2 regions of the Paenibacillus sp. EKM301P genome follow, and region 2 is predicted to be linked to the other one. Evidence: riboswitches for the same ligand, from Rfam matches in the RefSeq annotation. Region 2 holds a riboswitch; the other holds the start of a gene.
What was found. Region 2 has a riboswitch for ZMP and ZTP ahead of HFD99_RS09030 (TIGR01440 family protein). Riboswitches for the same ligand answer to the same signal wherever they lie in the genome.
Positions count from the first base shown of each region.

Region 1: another riboswitch for ZMP and ZTP. It lies ahead of HFD99_RS20100 (bifunctional 5,10-methylenetetrahydrofolate dehydrogenase/5,10-methenyltetrahydrofolate cyclohydrolase); the one in region 2 lies ahead of HFD99_RS09030 (TIGR01440 family protein).

Region 1 covers NZ_JAALFM010000010.1:48,591-63,844, reverse strand. Annotated here, with positions in the region: gene HFD99_RS20155 (purple acid phosphatase family protein) at 1-1,270, opposite strand, end outside; gene HFD99_RS20150 (M20 family metallopeptidase) at 1,456-2,664, opposite strand; gene HFD99_RS20145 (MetQ/NlpA family ABC transporter substrate-binding protein) at 2,733-3,620, opposite strand; gene HFD99_RS20140 (methionine ABC transporter permease) at 3,664-4,326, opposite strand; gene HFD99_RS20135 (methionine ABC transporter ATP-binding protein) at 4,316-5,341, opposite strand; gene HFD99_RS20130 (Gfo/Idh/MocA family protein) at 5,673-6,674, opposite strand; gene HFD99_RS20125 (deoxynucleoside kinase) at 6,866-7,507, opposite strand; gene HFD99_RS20120 (deoxynucleoside kinase) at 7,507-8,127, opposite strand; gene HFD99_RS20115 (response regulator transcription factor) at 8,297-8,896, opposite strand; gene HFD99_RS20110 (sensor histidine kinase) at 8,893-10,026, opposite strand; gene HFD99_RS20105 (fatty acid desaturase) at 10,087-11,148, opposite strand; ZMP/ZTP riboswitch at 11,361-11,444, shown strand; gene HFD99_RS20100 (bifunctional 5,10-methylenetetrahydrofolate dehydrogenase/5,10-methenyltetrahydrofolate cyclohydrolase) at 11,558-12,424, shown strand; gene HFD99_RS20095 (cyclodeaminase/cyclohydrolase family protein) at 12,421-13,059, shown strand; gene HFD99_RS20090 (stalk domain-containing protein) at 13,279-14,781, shown strand; gene HFD99_RS20085 (ABC transporter substrate-binding protein) at 14,900-15,254, opposite strand, start outside.
Region 2 covers NZ_JAALFM010000003.1:183,720-198,973, reverse strand. Annotated here, with positions in the region: gene ychF (redox-regulated ATPase YchF) at 1-515, shown strand, start outside; gene prfA (peptide chain release factor 1) at 851-1,918, shown strand; gene prmC (peptide chain release factor N(5)-glutamine methyltransferase) at 1,922-2,821, shown strand; gene HFD99_RS09055 (FtsW/RodA/SpoVE family cell cycle protein) at 2,897-4,090, shown strand; gene spoIIR (stage II sporulation protein R) at 4,306-4,998, shown strand; gene HFD99_RS09045 (L-threonylcarbamoyladenylate synthase) at 5,180-6,463, shown strand; gene HFD99_RS09040 (manganese efflux pump MntP) at 6,607-7,167, shown strand; gene HFD99_RS09035 (low molecular weight protein arginine phosphatase) at 7,253-7,837, shown strand; ZMP/ZTP riboswitch at 7,916-7,997, shown strand; gene HFD99_RS09030 (TIGR01440 family protein) at 8,205-8,792, shown strand; gene HFD99_RS09025 (serine hydroxymethyltransferase) at 8,914-10,164, shown strand; gene HFD99_RS09020 (carbohydrate ABC transporter permease) at 10,343-11,224, shown strand; gene HFD99_RS09015 (carbohydrate ABC transporter permease) at 11,224-12,060, shown strand; gene HFD99_RS09010 (ABC transporter substrate-binding protein) at 12,076-13,341, shown strand; gene upp (uracil phosphoribosyltransferase) at 13,694-14,323, shown strand; gene wecB (non-hydrolyzing UDP-N-acetylglucosamine 2-epimerase) at 14,434-15,254, shown strand, end outside.

The sequences.
Region 1 (15,254 bases), on a different contig from region 2:
CTGGGCCATAAACTGCCGCATGATTCTCTTCAGCTAGTTCAAAAAGATTATAATACTTATCTCCAAGTTTTTCACTTGGGTTTTTGTAGTAGACCTTGGGGCCAGCGGTTGCCGGGATGACATAGATACTTCCATCCGGATTCACACTATATTCAATCGTCTTTTCATTTAATCTATCTTTTAATTTGGTTGGCGTTGTTGCTTTACCCTCTTGGTTGATTGGTTTCGTCCGAGCATAAATATGATCATGCCCCTGCACGACAAAGTCGATATCAAGTTTGTCCATGAGTGGAGCGATTTGGTTACGAACTCCATTGTTATCCATGATGTCAGCATCTGTTGCATGGTTAGAGGTAGTGTAAGGACCTTTATGAATATTCACAATGATCCACTTTGCACCTGCCTTTTTGGCTGCCGCAGCATCTTTCTTTAACCATTCAACTTGGTCTTCCGAAAAATTGGCATATTTCTCTGAGTCCTCATTGGAGTTCAGGACGATAAAGTGAGCATTGCTGTAATCAAAGGAGTAGTACGCTCCTGTTTTAGTAGCTGAACCAGCTGGTTGGTTAATATTAAAGTGATCATAAAAAGCATAGTTCTCATCCTCATGATTACCTGCTGAGGGAACAATGGTTGTATTCAAAAGGCTTTTTTGTGAATGCCCCAACAACCAGTTCCACTGCTCTTCTTTGGTACCGGTATCTACGATATCCCCGTTGTGGACTACAAACTGAGCATTACCTACGGTTTGAAGAGCTTTTTCGAGCGTCTGTGAAGACAATATGGCTTCATCTTCGCTTTTTGCTTGTGTATCAGCTAGATCAATGAAGGTAAATTCACCGCTCTTAGGAGCTGTTTGAAACGTACCTGTTTCGCTCCATATCCCACGCGCTGCATCACCCACACGATAATAATAAGCTGTGTCCGCTTGAAGACCTGTTGCTACGGCTTTATGGACAAGTTCTTCTGAAGAATTGGTTGATGGAGCGGAAGTACCTTCAAATGTAAGAGCACTCGTAAAATCAGCTTCAGAAGCGGTTTTCTTGGTTACTTGAACCGTGCTCTTCGTGAAAAGTTTTGAAGTATACCAGGTAAATCCTTTGGAGGCTTTGGTGTCTCCATAAAATGTAGCTGTAACTTTACTAATACCTTGATCTGTGTTCACTGGTGACTCAGCATGAACAGGCAAAGCTGACATGCCAGTAATCAAACCTAGTGCAAGAGCAACAGACATAGATGTTGCTGACCATTTTTGAAACTTCTTAAACATGTGTACACTCCTCTGTGCAGTTAATATGTAAAAGTTATAAACATGATCATAACAATCAATTGTTAATACGTTATTTGCTGAGATGCAGTGCTTTGTAAAAATAAAAAAGGATATCTTTACAGTCAACAAGACAGTAAGATATCCTCCTTATGCTATTAGTATAGAAGCTATCAAAGCGCTGATGCTTACTGCGCCGCTGGATGCGTACGCTTAAAATCCTCCTTCACCGCAACCAGCAGGGTTTCATTCACCAGTAGCTCCAAGCCTGACAAGGCTAACGCTTTGGCTCCAGTCACCAAGGCTTCCTCTCCCTTGACAGAACCCGCTGCTTCCCGGAACTCTACCGTATGAGCGATGAGATCATCCGGGCCGATTTTAATGTAAGCATGTGCAGTCGGGACAACATGACTCACATTTCCCGCATCTGTCGAACCCAGCCCGGCACGAGGGCCACGATCCACCTGTTCTCCCAGCGCTTCCAGTTCACGACCGACGACCTCGTCCAGCGTATCGTTCAGTATGAAGTCGCGCACTTCATTTTGAAAACGTTCGATTTTCACAGTGGCTCCCGTTGCCAAAGCAGCAGCGTCAGCTATGTGGCGAACTTTCGTGGAAACCTCCTCTGTGCGCTGCCAAGTGCTTGCCCGAATGAAAAAGCGCGCCGACGCATAATCCGGAATGATATTGGGTGCGTCACCTCCATGCGTAATGATGCCATGAATACGCACATCGGTCGGCAGTTGCTGGCGCAAAGCATTGATCCCGCTGAACAATTGCAGCACCGCATCGAGCGCATTGATTCCCTGCTCTGGTGATCCTGCGGCATGAGCCGCTTTGCCGTAAAAATGAAAGTCTAGCGGGTCAACTGCCAGGCTCGGTGAGGTCAGCCGGGTCACACCTGATGGATGAACCATCAGTGCAGCATCAATTCCTTCGAACAGCCCGTGCTTCACGAAGCTGCCTTTTGCACTTCCATTAGGACCGCCTTCTTCCGCAGGAGTACCGAACACATACACCTCGCCCCCCGTCTCATCAATCACCTGTGCCAAAGCGATAGCTGCTGCCGTACTTGCGGTCCCGATAATATTGTGGCCGCAAGCATGGCCCAGACCGGGCAGTGCATCATATTCAGCCAGATATCCAATTTTCGGACCTGGTCTAGCCGAAGTCTTGCGAGCAACAAATCCGGTTTCGTGTCCCGCTACATTACGGGTTACCTCAAATCCCGCTTGCTCCAAAATACCCGTCAGTGCCTTGGAAGCTTGAAATTCCTGATTGCCGATTTCGGGATTAGCGTGAATAAACCGGCTCGTCTCCGTGTAGAGCTGACGAGACTCCTCAATTTTCTCAATAATCCGCTGTCTTTGGGTATCCACCGTATTCGCTGTACTCATCGCAATCTCTCCTCATTTCAATAATAGTAGTTTTTATATGCTTCCAAGTTAACTTCTATCAGATATCCTTATTTCTTTTGCGCTTTAACATCCGCCACCAGCTTATCCAATGTAGCCTGCAGCTCCTCGGCAGACTGGTCTACTACGACATTAGCTCCTTTGGAATCCTGCTTTACAGCCTCGGCTACATCAGCGTCATGGTACAAATCCACGATCGTCTTGTAGGTCGCATTATCTTTATCCTCTGCACGGGCAGCAAACACGTTCACATATGGCTTCGCTTCTTCACTGCTTGCATCATCCTTGTAAATGGCTCCATCCAGCTTGAGCCCGGCATCCGTAGCAACACCGCTGTTCACGGCTGAGGCAGCTACATCAGACAAGACGCGCGGCGTCTGTTGGGCGACAACAGGAACAATCTCTAGCTTTTTGGGATTCCCTTCGATCTCATCTGGGGTCGGATACAGGCCTGAGCCTTGCTTCAATGTAATCAATCCGGCAGACTGGAGCAATTTCAATGCCCGTCCCTGGTTGGAGGGGTCATCCGGTATAGCAATTTTGGAGCCAGCAGGAATATCCGATACGTTTTTGAATTTTTCGGAGTACAGCGCCATGGGAGCGATAATCGTTGCACCAATAGGGACGAGATTCACATCATTTTCTACATTAAATTGGCTGAGAAAGGCCAAATGCTGAAAGGAATTCAAATCTACCTCTTTATTCGCAAGTGCCTTATTGGGTAAGGTATAATCCGAAAAGCTGATCAGCTCAATTTCAATGTTTTTGGCTTCTGCTTTCTTCTTAAGCACATCCCAATACGTATCCTCTGATCCTGAAACCCCAATTTTAACATGTACTTTTTCATTACCATTGGAGCCTGAACCATTAGCTGAGCAAGCAGAAAGAACCGAGACACTAAGAATAGCCAGCAAACCTAAGCGAAATATTTTTTTCATTTTCATTTCTCCTTTATCATTATGTATAATCCTTGTTTTCCAATTAACGACGTAGGAATTTACGAGACAAGTAGTTCCCCGCATATTGGGCGACCTGTACAAAGACGATCAGCAAAACAATCGTGACGATCATAACCGAAGTATCGAATCGTTGATAACCATAGGTCATGGCCAGATTCCCGAGACCCCCTCCGCCCACAGTGCCAGCCATAGCAGAGAAATCGATCAAGGCCACGGTAATAAACGTCAAACCAAGAATTAAAGGTCCCAGTGCTTCCCGAATCAGCACACCCGTGATGATCTGAAAGGGAGTTGCCCCCAGCGCCTTGGCTGCTTCGATCATCCCTGGATCAATGGAGACCAGATTGTTTTCTACAATTCTTGCAACTGCAAAGGCTGCTACAATAGTCATTGGAAAAATAGCTGCCGAGGTGCCAATCGTAGTTCCTATGACTAAACGTGTAACCGGACTAATCGCCACTAAAAAAATAATAAACGGAATCGGGCGAATGATATTAATCAGCAGGTTTAGAGACATAAACACAAATTTGTTTTCAAACAAGCTCCCTTTTCGTGTCACATACAGCACTAAACCAATCATAAGTCCCAGAATACTAGCAAAAATCAGCGTGACAACAACCATCAAAAGCGTTTCCCCTGTAGCCTCCACGATCTTAGGCCAAAACGTATCCCAATTAACTCTCATGATCGACCACCTCCCTGACTTCCACCGTCGTTCGCAGTTCCTCCACGACCTTGTTAACTTCATCCTCTGCACCGATTAATTCAACAATTAAACTTCCAAACAGCGCCCCCTGCAGCTCATTAATGCTTCCATATACAATGTTGTAATCCAGATTATACTTACGTGTCGCTCTTGAGAGCACTGGTTCACTTGTCGCCCCATCTCGAAAAACAAGTCTGTACAATCGGCCGACGTGATGCTCCCGAATCTTGTCCAGCAGCTTGGGTGAGAGTTGGTCATTCAGTACAGAACGAATAAAATTTTTCGTCGTCTTCGTCTGTGGATTGGCAAATACATCGAATACACTCCCTTGCTCAATCACCCTACCATTCTCCATTACTGCCACACGATCACAAATACTACGAATCACATTCATTTCATGGGTAATGAGCAAAATGGTAATCTGATAATCCTCATTTACTTTTTTCAGCAGCCTCAATATGTCTTCTGTCGTTTCCGGATCGAGTGCTGAGGTCGCTTCATCACAGATCAGAATATCAGGCGAATTCGCCAGTGCTCTGGCAATGCCGACCCGCTGCTTTTGCCCACCAGATAGCTGCTCTGGATAGGAATCCGCTTTGTCCTCCAATCCAACAAATTGTAGCAATTCCTTAACACGGACATCGATCTGAGCCTTAGGCAGTTTAGCCAGTTTTAGCGGATAAGCCAAATTCCCGTACACAGTACGAGAGTTAAACAGATTAAAGGTTTGGAATACCATCCCGATCCGCCTTCTTAAATTCCTCAGCTCCTTGGGACGTATCTGGGTAATATCCTGATCATTAACGACAATCCGTCCCTCTGAGGGACGCTCCAGTAGATTGACAAGCCTCAGCAGCGTACTTTTGCCCGCACCACTAAAGCCAATCACGCCGAAAATTTCTCCCTTTCCAACCGATAGCGATACCTCTTCCAGTGCATTTACCTTGCGATTGGGTAAGGAAAATATTTTGCTAACTTGCTCAAACTTTATCAAACCGCTTCCCCCTTGCGCCTACAATTGATGTATTCCTCCATCTTATTTAGTAATCCGGTTGATTTAATCGGATTTAAAACTTAAAAAAAACTCCCTAATCTTCGTGGACAAAAATGGGATAATTTAACTGATATTGATCATGTATTGTTAACACCTTAAGACATGAAAGAGAATCTGTCAATAAAAAAAGAATACAATCTGCTTACTCTCGTCATCACCATGGATTACCTTTTTAGACCTACAAAGCCAAATAAGGCTAACCGTATATTTGCAAAGTTATGCAAAATCGGCAGCCTTTTGTGCATTGTTAATCTTGATTATGCGCCACAGACTAATGCGCAGAAGTATTTTTCAAATCCGCTTCATAACGAAGGCCAAATTGTTGTCTTGCCTCCTCCATCACTTCAGCGACTGCCAGTGAACACTCCAAAGAGTTAATAGAACTATTGCGTTCCCCACTCTTGATCAGATCCATAAATTCCTGAATTTCATAATACATGGGCTCACGCGTCTGTGCCTTGGTCAAATCCTCAATCGTGCCGTCCCGATAATGAATTTTCACCTCATAGGGCTGGCTGATTTTGTCGATCACCATCGTTCCATACTCACCCTGAATTTCGGCAGGCAAATAGGAATCTGTAATTTTGGAATGCATGACGATCGCATCCATATCCGGATACTTCATCACGATGCTGCCCTCGCCGTCGACACCAGAGGATAACAGCACACCCACCGCTCGGATCTCATCCGGTTTGCCGAACAATGCCACCATCGGATACAAACAATACACTCCCAGATCCATCAAGGAACCATTTGAAAAAGCCGGATTAAAGGCATTCAGCACCTTACCCTGCTTAAAAGCATCAAAGCGTGAAGAGTATTGACAGTAGCTTGCAAAATAACGCCGAACCCGGCCGATTTTATACATATGATCCTTTATAATTTTAAAGTTGGGCATAAGCGTGGATTTAACTGCCTCCATCAACAGAACATCGTTGTTGCGCGCGGCTTCGATCATGCTCTGCACCTCTGCTGCATTAGAAGCAAAAGGCTTCTCACACAGCACATGCTTTCCATGGTTCATACATAAGATCGCTTGCTCTGCATGTAAGGAATTAGGACTGGCAATATATACGGCATCCACCTGATCACTTGCAGCCATTTGCGCCAGATCTGTAAAAACCTCCGGCTGGCTGCTATATTTATCAGCAAAGGATTGGCCTTTCTCCTCTGTTCGTGAGTACACCGCGGTCAGGGAAAATTCGTCTGTCTCTATCGCAGCTTGAATAAATCTTTCCGTTATCCAGTTCGTTCCAACGATACCAAAACGCATCACAGTATCCCATCCTTTCCCGTGAGTCATTACAATTAATATATGTTCCTATTCTCGCATTCCAGCCAAGACTTGTCCACTATACTGCCTGTCATCCCTCATACTTCCACATATTAAAAAAGACTGCGGTCTATCAGCTTAATTTATACTGATTGTACCACAGTCCTTGTATGCTTTTTGGGGTTATATCTCTACTTTGTGGAGATTACCTTGCCCACTTCTGTCAAAATGGCATCCATGGAGGCAGGGTCGTGTACATCGTACTCATCAATGTTTAGACGCAGTACAGGACAAGCATCAAATTCGTTGATCCAATTGGAATATCTGCGATGCATTTGCTCCCAATAGGATCGCTCGGTCTGAATCTCCATTTCGCGGCCGCGTTCTTCGATCCGACTCAGTATGGAGGGCAAGCTGCCTTCCAGATAGATCAGCACATCAGGGTGCGGAAAGAACGGGGTCATGACCATCGCCTCAAACAGGCTAGTATATGTTTCGTAATCGGTAGGGTTCATTGTTCCCTGATCAGCATGCATTTTCGCAAAAATGCCTGTATCCTCATAAATGGAACGATCCTGCACAAAACCTCCACCAGACAAGAAAATGTTCTTTTGCTCCTTGAAGCGTTCCGCGAGAAAATAGATTTGCAGATGAAAGCTCCATCGTTCGAAGTCGTGATAAAACTTCTCCAGATACGGATTATGATCGACTTGCTCTAACGAGGTTTTAAAACCAAGACGACTGGCCAAAGCACCTGTTAACGTGGATTTACCTACACCTACCGTACCCGCTACCGTAATCAGGGCATTTGCAGGAATGTTGTAATTATTCACTATATAAGCTCCTTTACATCGGAAACAATTTGTTCAAATTGTGCCTGGTTTTCTACAAAATCAATTTCATTCCCGTTCACGGTCAATATACGCGGGGCAGGTGACTGTTCGGCGAGAAACTGAATGCCTTTATCATAATCCGTAATCAATTGCTCCAGATAGGCAGGGTCCATCTCCTGTTCAAAGGAGCGTCCGCGCTTACGGATTCTGCTCAGCAACGTATCTAAATCTGCTCTAATATAAACGATAATGTCCGGCTTAGGCATATCATCGGTGAGCAAATGATAGATTTGGCGATATTTTTCGAGTTTTACACCTTTAAGTGTACGTTCAGCAAAAATCAGATTTTTATAGATATGGTAATCTGAAATCACAGGCTGAGCTTTCTCGATATATTGCAGGCCAGTATCCTCTAGCTGCTTATATCGATTGCAGAGAAAGAACATTTCCAGCTGAAAGCTCCACTCATCTATATTTTGATAGAATTTATCGAGAAACGGGTTTTCCTCGACAATCTCTTTGATCATCGGCAAATGTAGCTCGGTTGAAAGCATCGAAGCCAACGTCGTCTTGCCGGCTCCAATCGGCCCTTCAACGGCTATAAACGGGGCTTGTTTCATGCGGTTCTGCTCCTCCTTGTACTCCGGGTCCATCCTGTGGACAACTATCCTATTGTATCACAAGGAAGTACGCTAGAGGCATAGCAAATCTATGGATAAAACAAAAAAACAGAGCAGCTATGTTTGGATTCATAGCGTCCCTGTCCTGCTTAATATTTTTGTCTGTCTCTCATTTAAACCAACCTTTTTCATTAAAACGTGTAACGGCCTCAATCCGATTGCTGACACCCAGCTTATCGAGAATGACTGAAATATAATTCCGCACTGTCCCTGTTGTTAAATACAGTTCACCAGCAATTTCTTTGGTGTTCTTTCCGTCAGCAATAAGCGCCAAAACGGTCTTTTCACGCTCAGTCAGCGGGTTGGCCTCGGCGTAAGCATCATCAACCAGTTCTGGAGCGTAAATACGCCGACCTGCCATAATACTGCGAATGGAGGAAGCCAGTTCTTCACTGGGACTATCCTTGAGTAAATAACCGTGTGTGCCCGCCTTAATCGCTCGTTCAAAATACCCGGGGCGAGCAAACGTTGTTAAAATAAGCACCTTGCAATTCAAGCCTTTGAGTTCCTCTGCCGCATCCAATCCGCTCTTGATCGGCATTTCGATGTCCATAATGCATATGTCTGGCTGATGCAGCTTCACCAGTTCTATAGCTTCTTCCCCGTTGCTTGCTTTTCCGACTACTTTCATGTCTTCTTCCAAGTCCAACAGGGAGGCTAGAGCACCCAGCAGCATACGCTGGTCTTCTGCGATGACGATTCGAATCATGGCCCCACCTCCTCATTCGGCTTTTCAGTGATGTTAGGCACTTTAATGACCAGGGTCGTTCCCTGATCTGAACGCAGTTCCATACATCCGTTCACGAATTCGAGCCTTTCCTTCATGCCTTGCAGACCATTTCCCCGAAGAGCCCCATATTCTCCAGTAATGCCGACTCCATTATCCTGAATCCGCAGGGTCAATTCCTTACGAGACGGCTCAATGGTAATGGAACAAGTGGTAGCTCCACTGTGTTTAACTACATTGGTTACAGCTTCCTTCATACACATACTCAGCACATTTTCATTCATTAATGACGTATGCTCCAGCTTCGGGTCGCCCTCCAAGGTCAGCTCGATGTGAGCAGCCTTTAAAATTTGCCGAATACGCAGCAGTTCATCCTCTAGTCTCATGCCGCGCATTTGAGTAACCATTTCTCGTACTTCTTTTAACGCACTTCTCGCCGTAAGACGAACATCGTTAATTTCGGCATGAGCCCGTTCCGGGTACTGGTCCAGCAGCTTGCCCGCCAAATCGCTCTTCAGTCCAATGAGTGACAGCTTCTGACCCAAGGTATCGTGCAGGTCACGCGCGATTCTTTGCCGTTCCTCCAACTTAATCAATTCCGATATTTTTTTATTGGCATCCTCCAATTGGACCTGAAGCCGATCACTTTTGTTGCGATTAAAGTTCGTAATCGGCAGGAGAATCACACCAATCAGATTGAGCAGGATAAAAGGAATCTGCTTAATAAAAACGGGATTCTGTGAAACAAACCCGTAATTAATTAATCCAATCGTAATCACCATTAAAATAATATACAGCGTCGTAAATGCAGCCTTACTTTTCATATTACCAATCAGATAAGCGATAAATATGGAAAAGTACATATAGCTAAATAGCAGCGTCATCGTAATCGATATAGCAATCTGCACACTGGTCCAAAAGTATATGAGCCAGCCTTGAGAGACAAAAGCCAGTACATAACAAGCAAAAAACACCAAAATAATAGCAGTTCCCAGAATAATATGACTTGTAGATGAAGAGCTAAAATAATAAAAGGGCAAGATATAAAAGACAACCCACACATAAGGGCTAAGTCCCGTATTTCTTTGGAAAATCTGATACCACTTTTGCATCCTGCCACCCTTTTCTACTTTAGATACCCCTTATTTTATCATACCAATTTCCGTACAACGTTATTTTCGTTCCGTGCCTACAACAGGCGTAGGGATTGGCTTTGAAGTGCCAACACGTTTGCTAAGCAGCGGCTTTACTTGTTTAAAGGTCAGAAAGGTCTTGGTACTTTCATCCCATAGTCGGAACTTCAAAGATTCCAGACTGCTACTCACCGTAATCGTGGTCGCCTTTTGCAGCAACGGTGTCGCTTCATGCGCTTTCTCCAAATTGTAATTTGGTACTTTCGGGCTCAAGTGGTGAACATGATGAAAACCAATATTACCTGTAATCCATTGCAATACTTTAGGAAGCTTGTAGTAAGAACTGCCCTCGACGGCCGCATTAATATAACTCCACTCTTCATCATGCTCAAAATACGAATCCTCAAACTGGTGTTGCACATAGAACAGCCAGATTCCCAACATACCAGAGACAAAAAAGATAGGCGTCTGTACCAGAAGGAATGCCTGCCAACCAATAGCCCAGCACAACAGTGCATACAATGCAACAATGGATATATTCGTCACATAAGTGTTTATCTTTTCCTTACGTTTGGCTGTCTTGACATTAAACCGATAGGAAATCAAAAAAGTATAGATTGGACCTAGGCCGAACATAACCCAAGGATTTCGATATATACGATAGGCCAACCGTGTCCATGTGGAAGCTGCTGTGTACTCTTCTACTGTGAGCACCCACATATCACCTGTGCCTCTTTTATCCAGATTACTGCTGGTTGCATGGTGGATCGCGTGACTATTTTTCCATTGGTGATAAGGGCAGAGCGTAATAATACCTGTAATCGTTCCCACCATATCGTTCAGCTTGCGACTTTTGAAAAAAGATTGATGACCACAATCGTGAAAAATAATAAACGTCCGTACCACAAACCCTGCCGCAATAATGGTAATGGGAAGCGTCAGCCAGTAAGAAACCGCTAGGCTAAGATAAGCGGCATACCACAATAGGATCAGCGGTCCCAAGGTATTGAACAGTTGCAGAACGCTGGATTTCGTGTTTATTTTCTCGTAGGGAGCCATATTTTTTTTCAATTGAGCTAACGGGAGTTGTGTCATACCCATTATGATCCTCCTTTAAAATGCAGCCCATACCTTAATCCTGTCAGGCGTACATGTTGATCTAAGCTCAGTATAAAGAGACCGCTGTATCTGCTGTAGTCATAAACGTCAGTTCAGGCATATGACATTTGTCATATAGACAACTAACCAAACCTGTTTGGCAAATGTTCACGGGTTTCTTTTCTGCTGTTATTTTGTTAAAATATAAGATATATAACGCTGTATGTGACTGGCGAAGTCAGTGGAATGAACCACGAGGGAGCATACAATCAAGCGTACCGTTCGCCTGGGAGAAGTATTTGCAGAGGATTCGTCTGTCTTGACGACCTTGTGCAAATACTTTTTTTCGTTTTCGAAGACCATGACACCCTGTTGATTCCATTATGCGATAAATTCAGAGGAGGCTCGGACTATGGCTATTATCATGAAATCCAAAGAAGCAGCTGAGCAAGTGTATGCAACGATCCGTTCCCAAGTAGAGCAAATGAAACAGCAAGGACACCGTCCCCATCTGGCAACCCTGTTGATAGAGGGTGATCCGGCATCTGCATACTATGCACGGACCAAGCAAAAAATAGCAGAGAAGCTGGGCATCTCATTTCATCTCCATACTTTTAATCGTCATGTAAGCGAAGCCGAACTTCTGCACGTGATCGGTACCCTAAATGATGCATCCCATGTACATGGCATTATGCTGGAACTCCCGCTTCCGCAACATCTTTCTGCCTCCGTTATTAAACAATCCATCGCCCCCTACAAGGATATTGATGGAATTACGCCTGATAACAAGCTGGCTACCGTTACGGGTGACGCAGGGCTATACCCCGCTACACCTCAAGCCTGTATTGAACTGCTCAAGCATTACGGCCACTCCTTGGCAGGCAAAAATGTCACGCTCGTCGGCATCGGACAGACGGTGGGACTTCCCCTTTTCCACATGCTGCAAAGAGAAAATGCCACCGTCACCGCCTGTCATGCAGGTACGCGTGATATTGCAGAGCATCTGAGCCATGCAGACATTGCCTTCGTCGCAGTCGGATGTCCTGATGTGATTACGCAGGATATGGTTCATCCAGGTCTGATTCTCGTGGATGCAGGAATTAATGAGACGCTGGAGGGTAAAATTGTGGGGGACGCTGCTCAGGACGTTGTAGAAAAGGTACATGCCATTTCTCCCGTTCCCGGCGGTGTAGGCACCTTAACGACCGCAATTTTGTACAAAAACTTGCTCAAAGCGATACATCTGCAACATTACTCCAGAGAGGTGGTTTATTCATGAGTGAACTGTCGTGGAACCAGTCCATCGGACATTTTCTGAAAGAAGCTGCAAGTGCAGCGCCTACCCCTGGTGGAGGAAGTGTATCCGCGCTGGCTGCGGCACTAGGCGCAGCGATGACCTCCATGACCGCCAACCTTTCACAAGGAGGAAAATACACGCAATTCAGTGAACAAATGGTGCAAGTCATTAGCAGTATGGAAAGATTGTCTACGCATTGTGAGGAACTGATGGCCGCAGACATCCAATCCTTTGAACAGTACATGACCGCGCTGCGTTTGCCCAAAGAAACAGACGAAGAAAAGCGCTATCGTACCCATTCCTTACAAACAGCTGTGATTGCTGCCATTGAAGTACCTATGCGCCTGCTGGAAGTATGCCGGGACGGACTATCACAAGCCTACAATATTGTGGAAATATCCAATAAAAATGTGATCTCTGATCTGGGCATCGGTGCGATTTTGTTTGAAGCAGCCGCTCAATCCGCCCTGCTCACCATTGATATTAACCTTGCCTCGCTAAAAGACTTGGATGTCAAACAATCCTACGAAGCCAAAACAGCCACACTCCTCCGTGAAATCGGACAAATTAAAGAGCAAACCTTGTTGACCGTACGCAGTCGAATCGCAAGTAGTTAGCTCATACTACGCACTAGCTGTGCTAACCCATATATTCTACCTACTTGCTAACAGAAATAACCTCCAAATCCATCTCTATTCGTTGGGTTTGGAGGTTATTTTATTGCAATTCATTATATTTGGAAAACTTTTCTATACTTTCTTCGTCTATGGATTAGGGATATTCTTTAAGATTACTTTTTCTCTTATACACATTGATCAAGAAATGAGGAAAATCGTATGAAAAGACGTGGTCTATTACTCAGTATAATTACGTTATTACTGATCAGTCCCAGGGTGTGGGCGGCCGGAAATGATTCTACATCGCATATTCGCTCCTATGATTCCGGAAGTCTGATCCAATCCGATGGAAGCTTGTGGCTGTGGGGCTATAATCAATCCGTACCGACTCGTGTAGAGGGTAAGCCAAACGTAATAAAAACATTCTCTAATATCATCAACGAAGGTGATCTGCTATTTACCTTGCAAGACCACTCTGCTTGGTATGTGCCTAGAAACAACATTTCTGAATCTGTGAAGTTTGTTCCTCTGGAAGGACTACAGAACCTCGCTGCTGTAAGTAGTTTGAATGATCATGTACTCGCTCTGACCAACGAAGGCAGCATATTTCTCGCTGATCAACTCGAAGATAAAAATACCTTTAGTCCTTTTCAAATTCTGTCTGGCATCGACGAGGTTGCCGATATAGTCAGTTACTATGAAGAAAGACCGGATTATGAGGAACGCTGGATATTTCTTAAGAAAGACGGCAGTGTATGGAAAAACACAACAGCCTTACAGGGCTTCGAACCTATTTCACCATTAAAAGACATTAAGGCAATTGCTAAAAATATAGCCTTAAAAAAGGATGGTACCGTGTGGACGTGGCCCAAAGAATTTGATAAAAATGCAGCTCCGTCCGAAACGCTAGCCGTATCACAAATTCAAGCCTTATCGGGCATCAAGACAATCAAGGCTAATAGGTATTCCAATCTCGCCATTGATCAGCAAGGTCGGCTATGGTTCTGGGGGGCTACAGTTACAGGTGCCTTAGACAATACGACCTATCACAACACTAATATCCCTGTACTGCTAACAGGAGTAAAGGACGTTAAAGACGCCTTTTTCGTTGAGCGCTCCCTTCTTGCTCTAACCACTGCTGGTAATGTATATGTTGCATCTCTAGATGGCGAAAAATTATCCTCCAATGTCCCTTTTACATTACTTGCTCAAAATATTCAAAGCATCAAGGCAGGCCCACGGCACGTCATCATGCAAAAGGCAAACGACGCACTGTGGGGCTGGGGTGTTAACAAACACGCGCAACTCGGCATAGGCGATTATGAATTTCTTTATAATACGCCAGTTCCTGTACAAAAGCCGATTCTCGTCCGTCTCAACAGTACACCTGTCCCTCTAAGCAACGGTGTGATTACCCGCAATGGGCAGGCGTTTATTCCCTTGCGTTCTGTTTTTAACCAACTGGGGGCCGACATCACTTATGATTTCAACAGCAAAATAGCGAAAATGAATCAGTCCAAGGCGGGAGACCATCCCGTCTCTCTAGAAATTAATTTTAAAACCAGCCAAACAAAAGTGAACGGTAAATCTGTAGAACTCACTAATCCGCCCTTCATGGTGAACGGTATTGGTTATCTTCCACTGAGGCTCATCAGCGAGACACTGGGAGCCAAGGTAGATTGGCTACAAAAAGAAGATACTATCGTAATTACGACGAAATAATATATAAAAGACCAGTCCAAACATGATTTATGTTGGACTGGTCTTTTATTGCTATATACTGCGTGTAGTATGCAACTTCCTATCTGCCTTCGACATTTCGTTACAACACAAAATTCACCTATTTTTTAGCTTTATTTTCTTTCTCTCTTTCAACCAGCATATCCACAATCATATCAATCTGTCCGGTAATAGCGATCGGATCATAGCGATAGTACGTATCAAAATCATTAAAGAACACTCTATTATTCTTCACCGCAGGCAGATTGCCCCACACAGCGGACGATTTCAGTTGCTTAAGCGCGGTTCCCTTTTTGTCTGGATCATAGGTTGTCAGGAACATGTAATCTGCGTCATACTGCGGCAGTATCTCCATTGAAAGCTGTACAGTTTGTTCCTTGGAATTAGCTGTCTTCTTCGGCATGTTCAGTTTGAGCGCATTGTATACGGCTTGTCCGCCTCGTCCTGCATTGTCT
Region 2 (15,254 bases):
TGCTCACGATGAAGCCTGTATTGTACGCGGCTAATGTCAGTGAAGATGGTGTAACGGAAGCTGACAGCAATCCATATGTGCAAAAGGTACGTGAATTTGCAGTAGCGGAAAATGCTGAAGTGGTACCGATCAGTGCCAAAGTAGAGGCTGAAATTGCTGAGCTGGAAGGCGAAGACAAGGCAATGTTCCTTGAGGAGCTGGGGCTGGCTGAATCTGGTCTGAACCGTCTGATCAAAGCAGCTTACCGCTTGCTGGGACTGTATACGTATTTCACAGCAGGTGTGCAGGAAGTACGCGCATGGACTATTCACAAAGGAACAAAAGCACCTGGCGCTGCGGGCGTAATCCACTCGGATTTTGAACGCGGATTTATTCGCGCTGAGGTTGTATCCTACGATGACTTGGTCGCTGCTGGATCTATGAACGGGGCCAAAGAACGTGGTCAGCTTCGTTTGGAAGGCAAGGAATATGTGGTGCAGGACGGAGACGTTATGCATTTCCGTTTTAATGTTTAGGATGCATCTCGGCGTATAGCAAACAGGGTTTATATACAAACATATTAGGTCATTGTATATGTGTTATCCGCATGTACTAACTTACTTAGTCGCTGCCTGTCCCGGGCGGCGACTTTTTATTTGATTCGTATTCCTTTTTCCTGATTGAGAGTTTGTTACCAAATCTTTAGCGGAATATTGTTTATTCGACTTCAATTGATTTGTTGATTTTTGCAAAATCCTAAATTAGCAAGTATTTTATGTAGCTAATTAATCGATTAGTTGTTATAATAAAGAGCTGTAGCCAGTGAATTTAAAGCTGGTTTCATATTAATTTAACTGAAGAGGTGAATCGCTTGTTGGACCGATTGCAATCATTGGCGGACCGCTACGATAAACTGAGCGAACTGCTCTGCGATCCGGATGTGGCGAACGATAGCAAAAAACTTAGAGATTATTCCAAAGAACAGTCTGATTTACAGCCTGCTTATGAAGCATATACCGAATATAAAACTGTCGTTGAGGAGCTGGACGCTGCTAAAGCCATGCAGGCTGAAAAGCTTGACGACGAGATGCGTGAAATGGTCAAAATGGAGATCGAAGAGCTGAGTGCCCGTAAGCGGGAACTGGACGAGAAAATCCGCATTTTGCTGCTGCCGAAGGACCCGAACGATGATAAGAACGTTATTATCGAAATTCGTGGTGCTGCCGGTGGGGACGAGGCTGCACTGTTTGCAGCGGACTTGTACCGGATGTACACTCGTTATGCAGATACACAAGGCTGGCGTGTAGAATTGATGGATGCGAACATGAATGACCTTGGAGGCTTTAAAGAGGTTATTTTCATGATTAATGGACGCGGTGCCTACAGCAAAATGAAATTCGAAAGCGGCGCACACCGTGTACAGCGGATTCCGACAACAGAATCTGGCGGACGTATTCATACGTCTACCTCCACGGTGTCCGTGATGCCTGAGGCAGAGGAAGTGGATATCGAAATTTTAGACAAGGATATCCGCGTGGATACTTTCTGCTCCAGCGGTGCGGGCGGTCAGTCCGTTAATACAACCAAGTCGGCGGTGCGTGTAACGCATATGCCAACAGGTATTGTGGCAACCTGCCAGGACGGCAAATCCCAGAACTCCAACAAGGAGAAGGCGCTCCAAGTTTTGCGTGCCCGTATTTCGGATATGATGCGTCAGGAAGAGGAAGCCAAATATGCAGGCGAGCGTAAGAGCAAAGTAGGTACCGGGGACCGCAGTGAGCGTATACGTACTTACAACTTCCCGCAAAGCCGTGTAACGGATCATCGCATTGGTTTAACCATGCACAAGCTGGACCAGGTGATGAACGGAGAGATCGAAGAAATCGTATCAGCGCTCACGATTGCAGAGCAGGCTGATTTGATGGAACAAGAGGTTTAAGTTTTGGGGAACGAACGCGATTGTGTGTATCGGATGCCGCCGGAACGGAACATGAGTGTCAGAGAAGCCTTAGTTGAGGCTTCTTCTTTTTTAGGAAGTTGCGGCGTGTTGGAGCCGCAGCATAATGCCCGCTTGCTGCTGGAACATGTGCTTGGACTGGAAGGTACGAGGTTTTACGCCGCTCTGGGCGATCCGTTCCCTTCCTCCGTTAAGGAGACGTGGGAACGGATCATCGCCCGCAAAGCTGCGGGTGAACCGGCGCAGTATATTATCGGACGGCAGGAATTTTATGGCCGCCCGTTCGCGGTTTCACCGTCGGTGCTGATTCCGCGCCCCGAGACAGAGCTGCTCGTCGAGGCGATACTCCAGCACGGCGACCGGCTGTGGCCGAGCGGTGCTCCGCATGCGCTCGATATCGGCACGGGTAGCGGCGCGATTGCCGTGACGCTGGCGGCTGAGCGGCCGCGCTGGCACGTAGCAGCGGGGGATATTTCTGCTGCTGCGCTTGAAATGGCGTCCCAGAACGCCGCCGCAAACGGCGCAGCCGTAGAATTCCGCGAGGGCGATCTACTGGTGCCGTTTGCGGGAACAGCGGTGGACATCCTCGTGTCCAACCCGCCATATATCCCGGCTGCTGACATCGCTGGCTTGCAGCCAGAGGTGCGCGACCATGAGCCGCGAATGGCGCTGGATGGCGGTCCTGACGGGCTTGGCCCGTATCGGGCAATGCTGGAGCAGCTTGGGCTCCTTCAGGCCCCACCCCGGCTAATCGGGTTTGAGCTGGGGATGGGACAGGCCAGAGACGTGGCTGACCTGCTGGAACAGGCAGGTCATTGGAAGAACATTCTAATCATTCCTGACCTTGCGGGGATCGAGCGACATGTCCTAGGCGTCTCGGAGTAATGCTGCATTTTCTTTTTGCGAGTCTTTCCTTTAGAATAAGAGGAGTATGACCGAGAAACGGCTCAGGGGGAAATCATGCTTCAGAAATTGAAAAAAATTGATGGTCCGGTTATTTTTATTCTGGTTTTGCTCATGGCGATTAGTATCATAACGGTATACAGTGCTGGTAGGGGTCCTACGAACTTGGCAGAGCACGGCAACGATTACCAGAAGATGATCGGGTATTATATATTGGGCTTTGTAGCGATCTTGGGTTTAGCGATAGTTGATTTTCGGATATTCATTAAAAAAGCCTTGTATGTATATGGAGGCGGGATATTTCTGCTGATTCTCGGCTTTTTTGGCGGGACGGTTAATAACTCTCAAGGCTTTTTGAAAATTGGTGGCTTAAATCTCCAGCCTGCTGAGGTATTCAAGCTGGTTCTTATCATTTTTTTGGCGTATATGCTGATTAAAAAGCGCAAGAGCAAGCTGTATTTTATTCAGGATGTCCTTCCAGTTGCTCTGGTGAGCTTTGTCCCATTCGCAATGGTCATGGCACAAAATGACTTGGGTAATGCGCTCGGTTACATTGTCATCGTCATTGGTATGCTATGGATTGGTAATGTGAAGGCGTCCCATGCGCTAATCGGATTTATCGTATTTGCAGTCGCCGTTGGTGGCGGGATCAAAGCGTATATTTCGTTTCATGATGAGATTGATTCCTTTATGAAAGGCATTGGACGTAGTCACTGGGTAGAGCGTTTAGACCCTTGGCTGGTACCAGAAGAAGCGACTGCGAAGGCATCTTATCATACGAAAAATGCCAAACTGGCCATAGCTTCTGGCGGTATGATGGGCAAGGGCTTTTTGCAAGGAACCTCGGTACAGTCCGGACGTGTTCCCTATACCTATGCGGATTCTATTTTTGTAGTTGTAGCAGAGGAGTTTGGGTTTGTAGGCTCATCCATTCTGCTGTTGCTATATTTTATTTTGATTCACCGAATGATCCTGATTTCGCTGGAATGCCGGGATCGAGCTGGACCATATATTATTGTCGGGATTGTGTCCATGTTGCTATATCAGATTTTTGAGAACATTGGTGCGTTTCTGGGCATTATGCCACTTACGGGGATTACGCTCCCGTTCATAAGCTATGGCGGTACCTCGTTGCTTATTAACATGGCTAGTATTGGCTTAGTTATGAGCATTAAGGTGCATGGTCAGGAGCTAGAGGATGACCTGCCGCAGCCTTCCAGAGTAAGCTTGACGAAGGCGAAAAAAGCCTAGTACAGGTGGGTTGTGGCTTAATATTAATAGTTATTTTTACGAGTTGAAACGGTGCAACAAAAGAGTCCAGATTGTGAAATCTGGGCTTTTTTATATTCCTAGGTGACGATCTAGCTTGCAATAGCCTGAATTATTTTGCGAGATTCATAGGTTTAGACTCTCCCAAACCGGACAGACTGATAGACATGATAGAGTTTGGGTTTGGGGGGACGAAGATGAGAAGTTGGATAAAGCAAGCTGCAATGATACTCTTTTGTATTTCAATATTAATGATGTCTTGGGAAGGTCAAAAAACAGATGCAGCTATGACCACGGGGGCAAGAGGAACTTTAGCATCTGGAGTGGCCACCACAGGGTTGAAAGTAATTCCGCACGATTCCATTCGACTGCGCATTTTGGCTAATTCAGATCGTCCGGAGGATCAGTTGGTTAAGCGCGAAATACGGGATGCCATCGTGCAGCAGATGAATGCGTGGGTGGGTGAGCTGGACAATCCACAAAGCCTAAATCAAGCCAGAGTGTTGATTGACGCACATTTACCTGAAATTGATCGCTTGGTAGGTGAAGAACTGGCTCTTCGCGGTATAGCGTATGATCATCAGGTGGAGCTGGCAAGTGTACCTTTTCCGACGAAAATGTACGGTGGTCTTGTCTACCCGGCAGGGAATTATGAGGCGCTTCGGGTTACACTGGGGCAAGGGAAAGGGCAAAATTGGTGGTGTGTGCTGTTCCCGCCGTTGTGCTTTATTGATGCAGGCAGTGGTGAAGCAGCAGCACAAACTGTATCGGCAAAAACAAGTCATGAAGACAATCGAACGAACGCCGCTGACAAGGAGCCGGAAGTACGTTTTTTCCTGTGGGATGCCCTTACGGGTCTGTGGAGCTGGGTGAGTGGCTTGTTTGCCTAAATGTTTCGTCAGTGCTATGGAAAAGAGAACAACGAGTGTAAGTTTCCCCATATGTTATAATGGAACTTACGATAGATATACAGAGGACAGAGCCAATTCGAACTGATTTGTTAAAGTAGGTTTTTTGGGGATCAGGGCCATGAAATGGCCTGTATGACAATAAGATATGGGATGATCTGATATGAGTGATAAAGTGAATCAAATGCATGACATGCACGTAGGTTTTGTGAAAAAAGAGAGCGTAGGGCAGGAGCAGGCGCCACAGTCTTCTCATACACACTGGTGGGATGTAAGATGTCTGGTTCCTGTAGAGAGCACGACTGTATCTGCTACCTCGTCTTTTGAGGTGGAAAAAGTGGATTCTGTTGGTTCTGTGAACAACACTGACGGGGATGGTTCTGACGAACTTTCAGCTGGACAGGCTCTGATCGCAGCGGAAAAGGGCATACGCGAGGCCGCCGTACTTCTCCAGGCTGGAGAGACGGTAGCCTTCCCTACGGAAACCGTGTACGGACTGGGGGCCGATGCACGCAGCACTAAAGCGGTGGAGGCGGTATTTGCTGCTAAAGGTCGTCCTTCCGATAACCCGCTCATTGTACATATTTCCGATGCTGCTCAATTAAAAGGCATGGTAGCGGAAATTAACGATACATCCCGAGCGCTGATGAATGCATTTTGGCCAGGACCGCTGACCCTCGTATTGCCGGTAGTGCCGCAGGCACTGTCATCGCGTGTGACAGCAGGTTTGGACACGGTCGGTGTGCGCATGCCGGATCATCCGATCGCGCTGCGCTTGATCACGGAAGCCGGTTGTCCGCTGGCTGCACCAAGCGCCAACCGCTCGGGAAGACCCAGTCCGACTCTAGCACAGCATGTGCTGGAGGACCTGGAGGGTCGCATCGACGGTATTTTGGACGGAGGTCCCACGGGGGTGGGACTGGAGTCCACGGTAGTGCAAGTGGGTGACGACGGAACCGTCACCATTCTGCGCCCCGGCGGCGTGACGGCTGAACAGCTCGTTGCGGTTGCTCGCGCCGTCGTATTGGACCCGGCGCTGGCTGACACGTCCGGGCAGGATGTCGACAGCCTGGCGCCACGCTCGCCGGGCATGAAGTATACGCACTACGCGCCGCGAGGCCGCTTGAGCGTGGTACAAGGCCCGTCGCCTGTTGAAGTGACGGGCTGGATTCGCGACGCGCTGGCGGAGGCTGCCGCGCGCGGGGAGCGCACGGCGGTGCTCGCGTTCGACGACCATGCCGCCGGCTACGCCGGAGAACGGGTCTACACGCTGGGCAAGCTGGACGCGCTCCATGAGGCGGCGCAGCGCCTGTACGGCGTGCTGCGCCGCTGCGATGAGGACGGCGTCACCTACATTTTGGCGGAAGCCTGTCCGCCGAAGGGATTGGGAGACGCCGTCATGAATCGACTGCTTAAAGCGGCAGGTCATCGAATTATCCGACTGTAGCTTCTGTAAAGAATGGAGTCTCTTATTTTAATTTCTCCTCTCTCCTCGTCTCTGTTTTGGGTATTTTCAGTACCTGCTTGTACTGATTTGCCCCTTGTCCGCATAACGTGTACAAGAACAGACGGATAATGGAGGGATGGAGTATGCTGGCAGCCTCTGCCGATGCTGGGCAGGTTGTAACGATTCTGATCATGGCGGTAGCGCTAGGGATGGATGCGCTGTCGCTGGGCGTAGGGATCGGTATGAAGGGGATACGCCTGCGAGACGTGCTGCGCATCAGCATTGTGATTGGTTTTTTTCACATCCTGATGCCGTTGCTGGGAATGTTCACAGGCCATTATATGAGTTCTTTATTAGGCCATGTGACGACCTATTTCGCAGGGGGATTACTCATCCTTTTGGGCGGGCATATGGTGTACAATTCCTTTAAGGGAGACGGCGTACACGTATTGGATCATCGGTCGCCTTTGGGTCTTTTGCTATTTGCACTTGGGGTGAGCATTGACTCATTTTCTGTGGGAGTGTCCCTGGGGATGTTCCAGAGTGACCTGGTGCTGACTGTTCTGGCCTTTGGTTTTTGCGGGGGAGCGATGGCGATGCTGGGGCTGTTACTGGGGCGCAAGGTCAGCCGCAATCTGGGGGATTATGGAGAAGCGGTGGGCGGTGCCGTTTTGCTGGCATTCGGCTTTATGTTTATATTTTGATTTTAACGTAGACAGTGTAAAATAAATACAGGATTTGAGTAATCCTCTGTTTATATATTTTTTCAACATACGGGGGGTGAAGACGTTGAAGAATATCTTATTTGTATGCACAGGGAACACCTGTCGCAGTCCAATGGCTGAGGGGATGCTGCGTAAGTTGGCTGCTGAGCATGGACTGGAACTGGAAGTGCGTTCCGCTGGAGTAGCTGCGATGGACGGGGCGTCGATATCCCGGCATGCAGAGGCGGTTCTACGTGATCACGATATATCCGATCAGATCACTTCAACCCCTTTAAGCGACGGACTTGCCGAGTGGGCACATCTGATCTTAACCTTGACGCAAGGACATAAACAGCATGTCATTCAACGGTTTCCACAAACGGCGGGCAAAGTATTTACGCTGAAGGAATATGTGGAGGACCGGGACGCAGTGCTGAATGACGTACAGGAGTTAGATGGTTTGTATGCATCACAGCAGTTGATGGCTTCACTCGGACAAGAGCTATCGGCTCAGGAACGTGAACGAATGATTGAATTACATCAACGGATTCCGGGCTTCGATATCTCAGATCCGTTTGGCGGTTCGCGGGAGGACTACGATGTCACAGCTGCGGAAATCCGTGTAGCTTTGCATAAGTTGCTGGACAAGCTAAAGGGATCTTCCGAATAAAGTCGGTACCATTCCTCTATTTTGTACGGAATCTGTTGATTTTCGACAGTTAATCCGTTAAGATAAGGTGGAAAAATGAGAATCCGATGTAACTGGCGACAAAAGTGGGATTAACCACGATGGAGCATCGGATATACGGCCGGTCGCCTGGGCAAAAGAGCAATTCCACATAGGTGTGGACTGCTCTTTTTTCGTATACGAGCTACAGCAGATCTTCTGTTGCCTTCTTGTTCTTCCATTTTTTCTGCTCGAAATCTGAAACATCGGCTATAATATAGTCAGATTGTGATCAGGAGAGAGTGTGTTGAACTTGGGGCATGGGACCATGCCTAGTCTCTGAGAGGCTGTTCAACCAAAGGAGGTTCCAATGGTAGAACAATTGGATCATGAGATTTCACTCGAAGCACAGACCGCTTCTGTCGTGCGGGAAATTGCAGAAGTGGCCAGTCTTAAAGCTGGTCGCCTGCTGGTTATTGGCGCAAGCACGAGTGAAGTGGCTGGAAATCGGATCGGCACAGCAGGAGCGCTGGATGTGGCTCAGCAAGTGTTGTCTGGAGTAGAATCCGTTCGCAGAGAGTATGGCTTTGATGTGGCGTTTCAATGCTGTGAGCACTTGAACCGAGCACTGGTCGTTGAACGTTCTCTACTGGAGCGATTAGGCCTGATGGAGGTTGCGGCTGTTCCTGTTCGTACAGCAGGGGGCTCTATGGCTACCGTTGCCTATCGCTCTATGGACGATGCGTGTCTGGCGGCGAACGTGCAGGCTCATGCCGGGATAGACATCGGCGAAACGCTGATTGGCATGCATTTGCGCCCAATTGCCGTTCCGTTTCGCCCAAGCCTTCGCTGGATTGGTGAAGCACGTGTGACGGCTGCGTTCACTCGTCCTCCACTTATTGGGGGACAACGGGCAGTGTACAGTCTGGAACAAGAAGCCGGCGGAAACTGCGATTAGCATTTGGCATGTCGGCATGTTTGTACTGATCTTTTTTGCATTGATGATGAGGTACCCAACAGAGGAGCAGGCATTTGCTTGTATACCCAACAATTTGACCATGGAGAGGGAGTAATCAATCATGATGGAACATCTGCGTAAAAGTGACCCGGCAGTGATGGAAGCAATGGGGCTTGAACTGAAACGGCAACGCCACAATATCGAGCTGATCGCATCTGAGAATATCGTCAGTGAAGCAGTAATGGAAGCCATGGGCTCCGTGCTTACCAATAAATATGCTGAAGGTTATCCGAACAAACGCTACTATGGTGGCTGTGAGCATGTAGATATCGTCGAAGATATTGCACGTGACCGTGCGAAAGAACTATTTGGCGCCGAGCATGCGAACGTGCAGCCTCACTCTGGAGCGCAGGCTAACATGGCGGTATATCTGGCAGCTCTTCAACCTGGAGATACTGTACTGGGTATGAATCTGGCGCATGGCGGCCACTTAACACATGGAAGCCCGGTTAATGCCTCCGGTTTGTTGTATAACTTTGCTGCTTACGGTGTACGTGAAGACAACTTCCGCATCGACTACGATGAAGTACGCAAAGCAGCCTTCAAGCACCGCCCTCGTCTGATCGTAGCTGGTGCAAGTGCATACCCGCGTACTATCGATTTTGAAGCCTTTGCTTCCATTGCTAATGATGTAGGTGCTTTATTCATGGTGGATATGGCACATATCGCAGGTCTCGTGGCAGCAGGGATTCACCCTAGTCCAGTTCCTCATGCCCAATTTGTGACAACAACGACACACAAAACGCTGCGTGGTCCGCGTGGGGGTCTAATTCTGACTCGCAAAGCGTGGGCGCAAGCGATTGATAAAGCTATCTTCCCTGGTACTCAAGGAGGACCACTGATGCACGTGATCGCGTCCAAAGCAGTTGCTTTGGGTGAAGCGCTCCAGCCATCATTCAAAACCTATGCGCAAAACGTAGTTCGCAACGCACAGGTGCTGGCTGAAACACTGCTGGCAGAGGGAATCAACATTGTATCCGGTGGTACGGATAATCACCTGATGCTGTTGGATACTCGCAATTTGAATATTACAGGTAAAGAAGCGGAGCATGTATTGGATTCCGTGGGTATCACGGTCAACAAAAATGCCATTCCTTTCGATCCAACGAGTCCGTTCGTTACCAGTGGCATTCGTATTGGTACACCTGCTGCAACTTCTCGTGGTATGGATGAAGAGGCTATGGTTAAAATCGGTAAAATCATTGCTGATACTCTTAAAAATCCAAAAGATGATACTGTATTGTCCAAAGCAAGCCAAGCGGTGGGCGAGTTGACAGACAAGTTCCCGATCTATCCAGGAACACAATACTAATTCATCGCCATTCCTTTTAATCTTTATATGATAAGGCTGTTTTCCTTTCGTTAGCGAAGGGAGAACAGCCTTTTTTTGATTCCAGACGACTCGAAACTTACGTTTTTGGGTAATAAGCGATTAAAGTAAGGATTTATGCGCATTTTCCTTCATGATCTACGACAAAGGAGTGATTGCATTGAGCCAAAGAAAATCCGCGCAATTATTGCAGCAGCTCATATTTGTAGGACCGATGGCGTTGTTTTTCGTCTTAATTATGGTCATTCCGTTCCTGTTGGGGCTGTATTATTCCATGACGAACTGGGATGGCGTATCTGAACATGTCCGATGGCTCGGACTAGGGAATTACATTCATATTTTTAAAGATGATCCCGATTTCCGTAATGCATTTTGGTTTACGGTCCGTTTTACCGTATGTGGTGTCATTCTAACAAACCTGGTGGGCTTTTTCCTGGCCTATGCGCTTACAAAGCCGTTGCGTACCCGCAATGCACTGCGAACTGTATTTTTTATGCCTAATATGATCGGCGGCTTGCTGCTCGGCTTCATCTGGCAATTTATATTTGTACGTGGTTTTTCAGCGGTGGGAGAAGCGACAGGGCTTTCCTTTTTCAAACTGCCGTGGTTGGGTGATGGGCCTACTGCATTTTGGGGAACTGTCATTGTGTTTGTTTGGCAATACGCAGGTTATCTCATGGTTATTTACATATCCTCTCTAAATAATGTCCCGCATGCTCTTATTGAATCAGCCCAAATTGATGGTGCGAACCGAAGACAGGTTTTGCGTCATATCGTGGTGCCGCTTATTATGCCAGCAGTGACCGTCTGCTTGTTCTTGGCGATATCCTGGTCCTTTAAAGTATTTGAGCTGAATTTGGCTTTGACAAAGGGTGGACCATTCAAGGCGACAGAGTCTGTAGCGTTGGACATATATAATGAAGCGTTTACAAATAATCGACTTGGATTGGGAACTGCTAAGGCTATGATTTTCTTCGTGGTCGTTGCGATCATTACCAGTATTCAGGTGCGCCTCACGAAGAAAAAGGAGGTCGAAATGTAATGGAAAAAAAATCGTACTATCGTTTAAGCACATGGGTAGCTGAAATATTGCTTATTGTGGTTGGGTTGATCTTTCTAGTTCCGTTCTATTTTTTGCTCGTGAACTCGGTTAAATCTTTTGGAGACATTTTGGCCCATTCCGCTTCGTGGCCGACAACCTTCCGTTTTGAAAACTATGCTAACGCCTGGAATAAAATAAACTTTCCCACAGCACTGGGGAATTCACTGATCGTCACCATCGTCAGCAATGCGCTTTTGCTGCTGATCAGCTCGATGGCCGCCTACCAAATGGTTCGGCATGATACTCTTTTTAATCGGTTCCTGTTCGGGCTGCTTGTGGCTGCGATGGTCGTACCTTTTCAATCGATTATGTTGCCGCTTATGGAAGTGTCCAACGTATTGAGCCTGAACAACAGCATACCAGGACTGATTTTGTGCTATCTGGGTTTTGGAGCGCCTTTATCAGTTTTTCTTTTTCATGGTTTTATTAAAACGGTGCCTATTGAGGTTGAGCAAGCGGCGAGAGTAGATGGTTCCTCTCGTTACGGGGTGTTCTTTCGCATCGTTTGTCCACTGTTGCTCCCTATGTTCGTGACCGTACTTATTTTGAATACGTTATGGATCTGGAATGATTATCTGCTGCCTTCGCTCATTTTAAATGATCCTGAGCTGCGTACGATTCCGATTGCGACCTATATGCTGTTTGGTCAATATACCAAGCAATGGGACTTGGCGTTGCCCGCACTGGTGCTCGGAATCACGCCAATTGTTGTGTTTTTTCTGGTGATGCAAAAATATATCGTTTCTGGCATTGCGGCCGGAGCGGTTAAAGGCTGATGGGAGGGTTATCGGATGAAAAAGACAGTGCTGCTTGTCATCTCCCTGATGTTGCTGCTTACGTGTATGCTTGCAGGTTGTGGTAATACAAAGGCTCAACAGAGTGGGACCAAAACGATACACATTTATCAATTCAAAGTGGAGATTTCGGAACCGTTGAACAAACTGAAGGCTGAGTATGAAAGAACGCACCCTGGTATCAAGCTGGATATTCAATCTGTCGGTGGGGGTACGGACTACGGTGCTTCGTTGAAGGCTAAATTCGCCTCAGGCGACCAGCCGGACATTTTCACGAATGAGGGTTACCAGGATCGCGATACGTGGTTTGAGTACCTGGAGGATTTGTCGGATCAGCCATGGGTGAAGGACCTGGACGATTTCGCCCGTAAGCCGATGACGGTTAACGGTAAGATTTATGGACAGCCTATGAACCTGGAGGGATTTGGTTTTATTTATAATAAGGATTTGTTCAAAAAAGCGGGTATAACCAAATTGCCTCAGACGTTAGATGAATTGGAGGAAGCAGCCAAGCGACTGAAAGCAGCAGGGATTATCCCTTTTGCTAACGGCTATGCAGAATGGTGGGTTCTGGGAAACCATTTTATCAATATCCCCTTTGCCAGACAGCCGAACCCGGAGAGCTACGTTGCGGATTTAAACCAAGGAACTGCTCGCATTCCTGGTAACCCCGTGTTCGATCAGTGGGTGAAGTTGCTTGACCTGACTTTAAAATATGGAAACCCCAATCCGCTCACGACGGACTACAATACACAAGTGACACTGTTTTCAACAGGCAAGGCCGCTATGATGCACCAGGGGAACTGGACGCAGCCGCAAATAGATGGAATTAATCCTAACTTGAATTTGGGTATTCTTCCTACGCCTATAGACAATAATTCTTCCACTGGAGACAAACTGGCTGTGGGAGTGGCCTCGAACTGGGTTGTCAACAAAAACTCGCCTGTGAAGCAGGAGGCAAAGGAATTTCTCAACTGGCTGGTCACATCAGAAACAGGCAAGCATTATATTACCAAGGAGTTTAAGTTCGTTCCTGCCTTCAAAAGTATCACGTCCAGTGACGAGACCACAGGTGATTTGGGTGCGGAAATATCTCGGCACGTGAAGGAAGGCAAGATATGGAGCTGGAACTTCCAGCGCTTTCCAAAGGGGCTAAATCAGGATTTAAGCAGTAGTATGCAAGCCTATATCGCAGGCGTTATTACGAAGGACGAAATGCTTCAGCAATTTCAGGGAGCGTGGGATAATCTTAAGTATAGATAAAGAATATATGCGTGGGATAGCAGAGGCTATATCTCAGGCAGGAAGTTTAGAACTGGTAGGCTTTGACGGTCAAGGACCGTCAGAGCCTTTTTAGTATGATTTCATATGACAAAAGTCACACGTAAATGGGCCTTGCCAAGTATTTTGCCTGTCATATCTTTCCCTTGACAAAAGGTTGCAGTGGCAGGTGTTAAATCAATCAAGGGAATGTTATAATAAACAGGATTTACAGGCACGCATTGCATCTGTGCTTATTTGGTTTGTACAAATAGGTTACATAGATCCTTTCGAATCAGGATGTTCGATATGCTGGTGCGGAAGAACGTGACGATAATACCGGAGGGAATATATTATGGCAAAACTGGTGGTTTGCGATCACCCTTTGATCCAACACAAACTTACATTTATCCGCGATGTGCGGACCAACACGAAAGATTTCCGTGAACTGGTTGATGAAGTAGCAACTTTGATGGCTTATGAAATTACAAGAGATATTCCGCTGGAGAGCATTACGGTACAGACTCCAGTTGCTGAAACTGAAGGTAAAGTGATTTCTGGTCGTATGTTGGGCCTTATCCCGATTTTGCGTGCAGGCCTGGGTATGCTGGATGGTGTCGTAAAGCTTTTGCCTGCTGCAAAAGTAGGACATGTGGGGTTGTTCCGTGATCCTGAGACATTGCAACCCGTAGAATATTATACGAAGCTGCCTACGGATGTAACTGAACGTGAATTGATCGTAATTGATCCGATGCTCGCAACGGGCGGGTCGGCGATCGCAGCGATTGATGTGTTGAAAAAAAGAGGCTGTACTCAAATTAAAATGATGAATCTGATTGCCGCTCCTGAAGGAGTGAAAGCTGTGCAGGATGCGCATCCTGATGTAGACATTTATGTCGCTGCACTGGACGAGCGTTTGGATGATCATGGTTACATCATTCCGGGTCTTGGGGATGCGGGAGACCGCTTGTACGGAACTAAGTAGACTGCTTTTAGCGGTTCGGCACAATCTATGGACGCTAAGACAGATCATCTATCTGAATCACGGAAGATCTGGGAAGCAGACGTTTATTATGAAAAGGGGTTCAACAGAAAATGTCTAAAATTAAAGTGATGACCATTTTCGGTGTGCGTCCGGAAGCGATTAAGATGGCACCTCTCATTTTGGAGCTTCAGCGCCATCCGGAGCATATCGAGTCCGTAGTATGCGTAACAGCTCAACATCGCCAGATGCTTGATCAGGTTCTGGAAGTTTTTAATATCCACCCTGACTATGATCTGGATGTAATGAAGGATCGCCAGACACTCAATGAAATCTCCATACGTGTACTTCAAGGTCTGGAACCCGTATTGCGTGAAGCCAAGCCTGATATCGTGTTGGTTCACGGCGATACGCTGACGACTTTCTTGGCTAGCTATGCAGCCTTTATGCAGCAAATTGAAGTAGGGCATGTGGAAGCAGGTTTGCGGACATGGAACAAGCTTTCTCCATATCCTGAGGAAATGAATCGTCAGCTCACAGGTGTGCTGTCCGATCTGCATTTTTCGCCTACTTCTTTATCAGCTGGAAATTTGCGGAAGGAAAATAAACCTGAATCGCGAATATATGTAACAGGCAATACAGTAACTGACGTGTTTCAGTATACAGTTCGCCAGGACTACGAGCATCCGGTACTGGACTGGGCTCAGGGCAAACGCCTGATTCTCATGACAGCACATCGCCGGGAGTCCCAAGGGGAACCGCATCGTCAGATTTTTAACGCGGTTAAGCGGATCGCAGACGAATTTGAGGATATTGCTATTGTGTACCCAGTTCACCCGAGCCCGGCTGTGAAGGAACCTGCATTTGAAATTTTGGGCAACCATCCGCGTATTAAGCTGATTGATCCGCTGGATGTAGTGGACCTGCACAATTT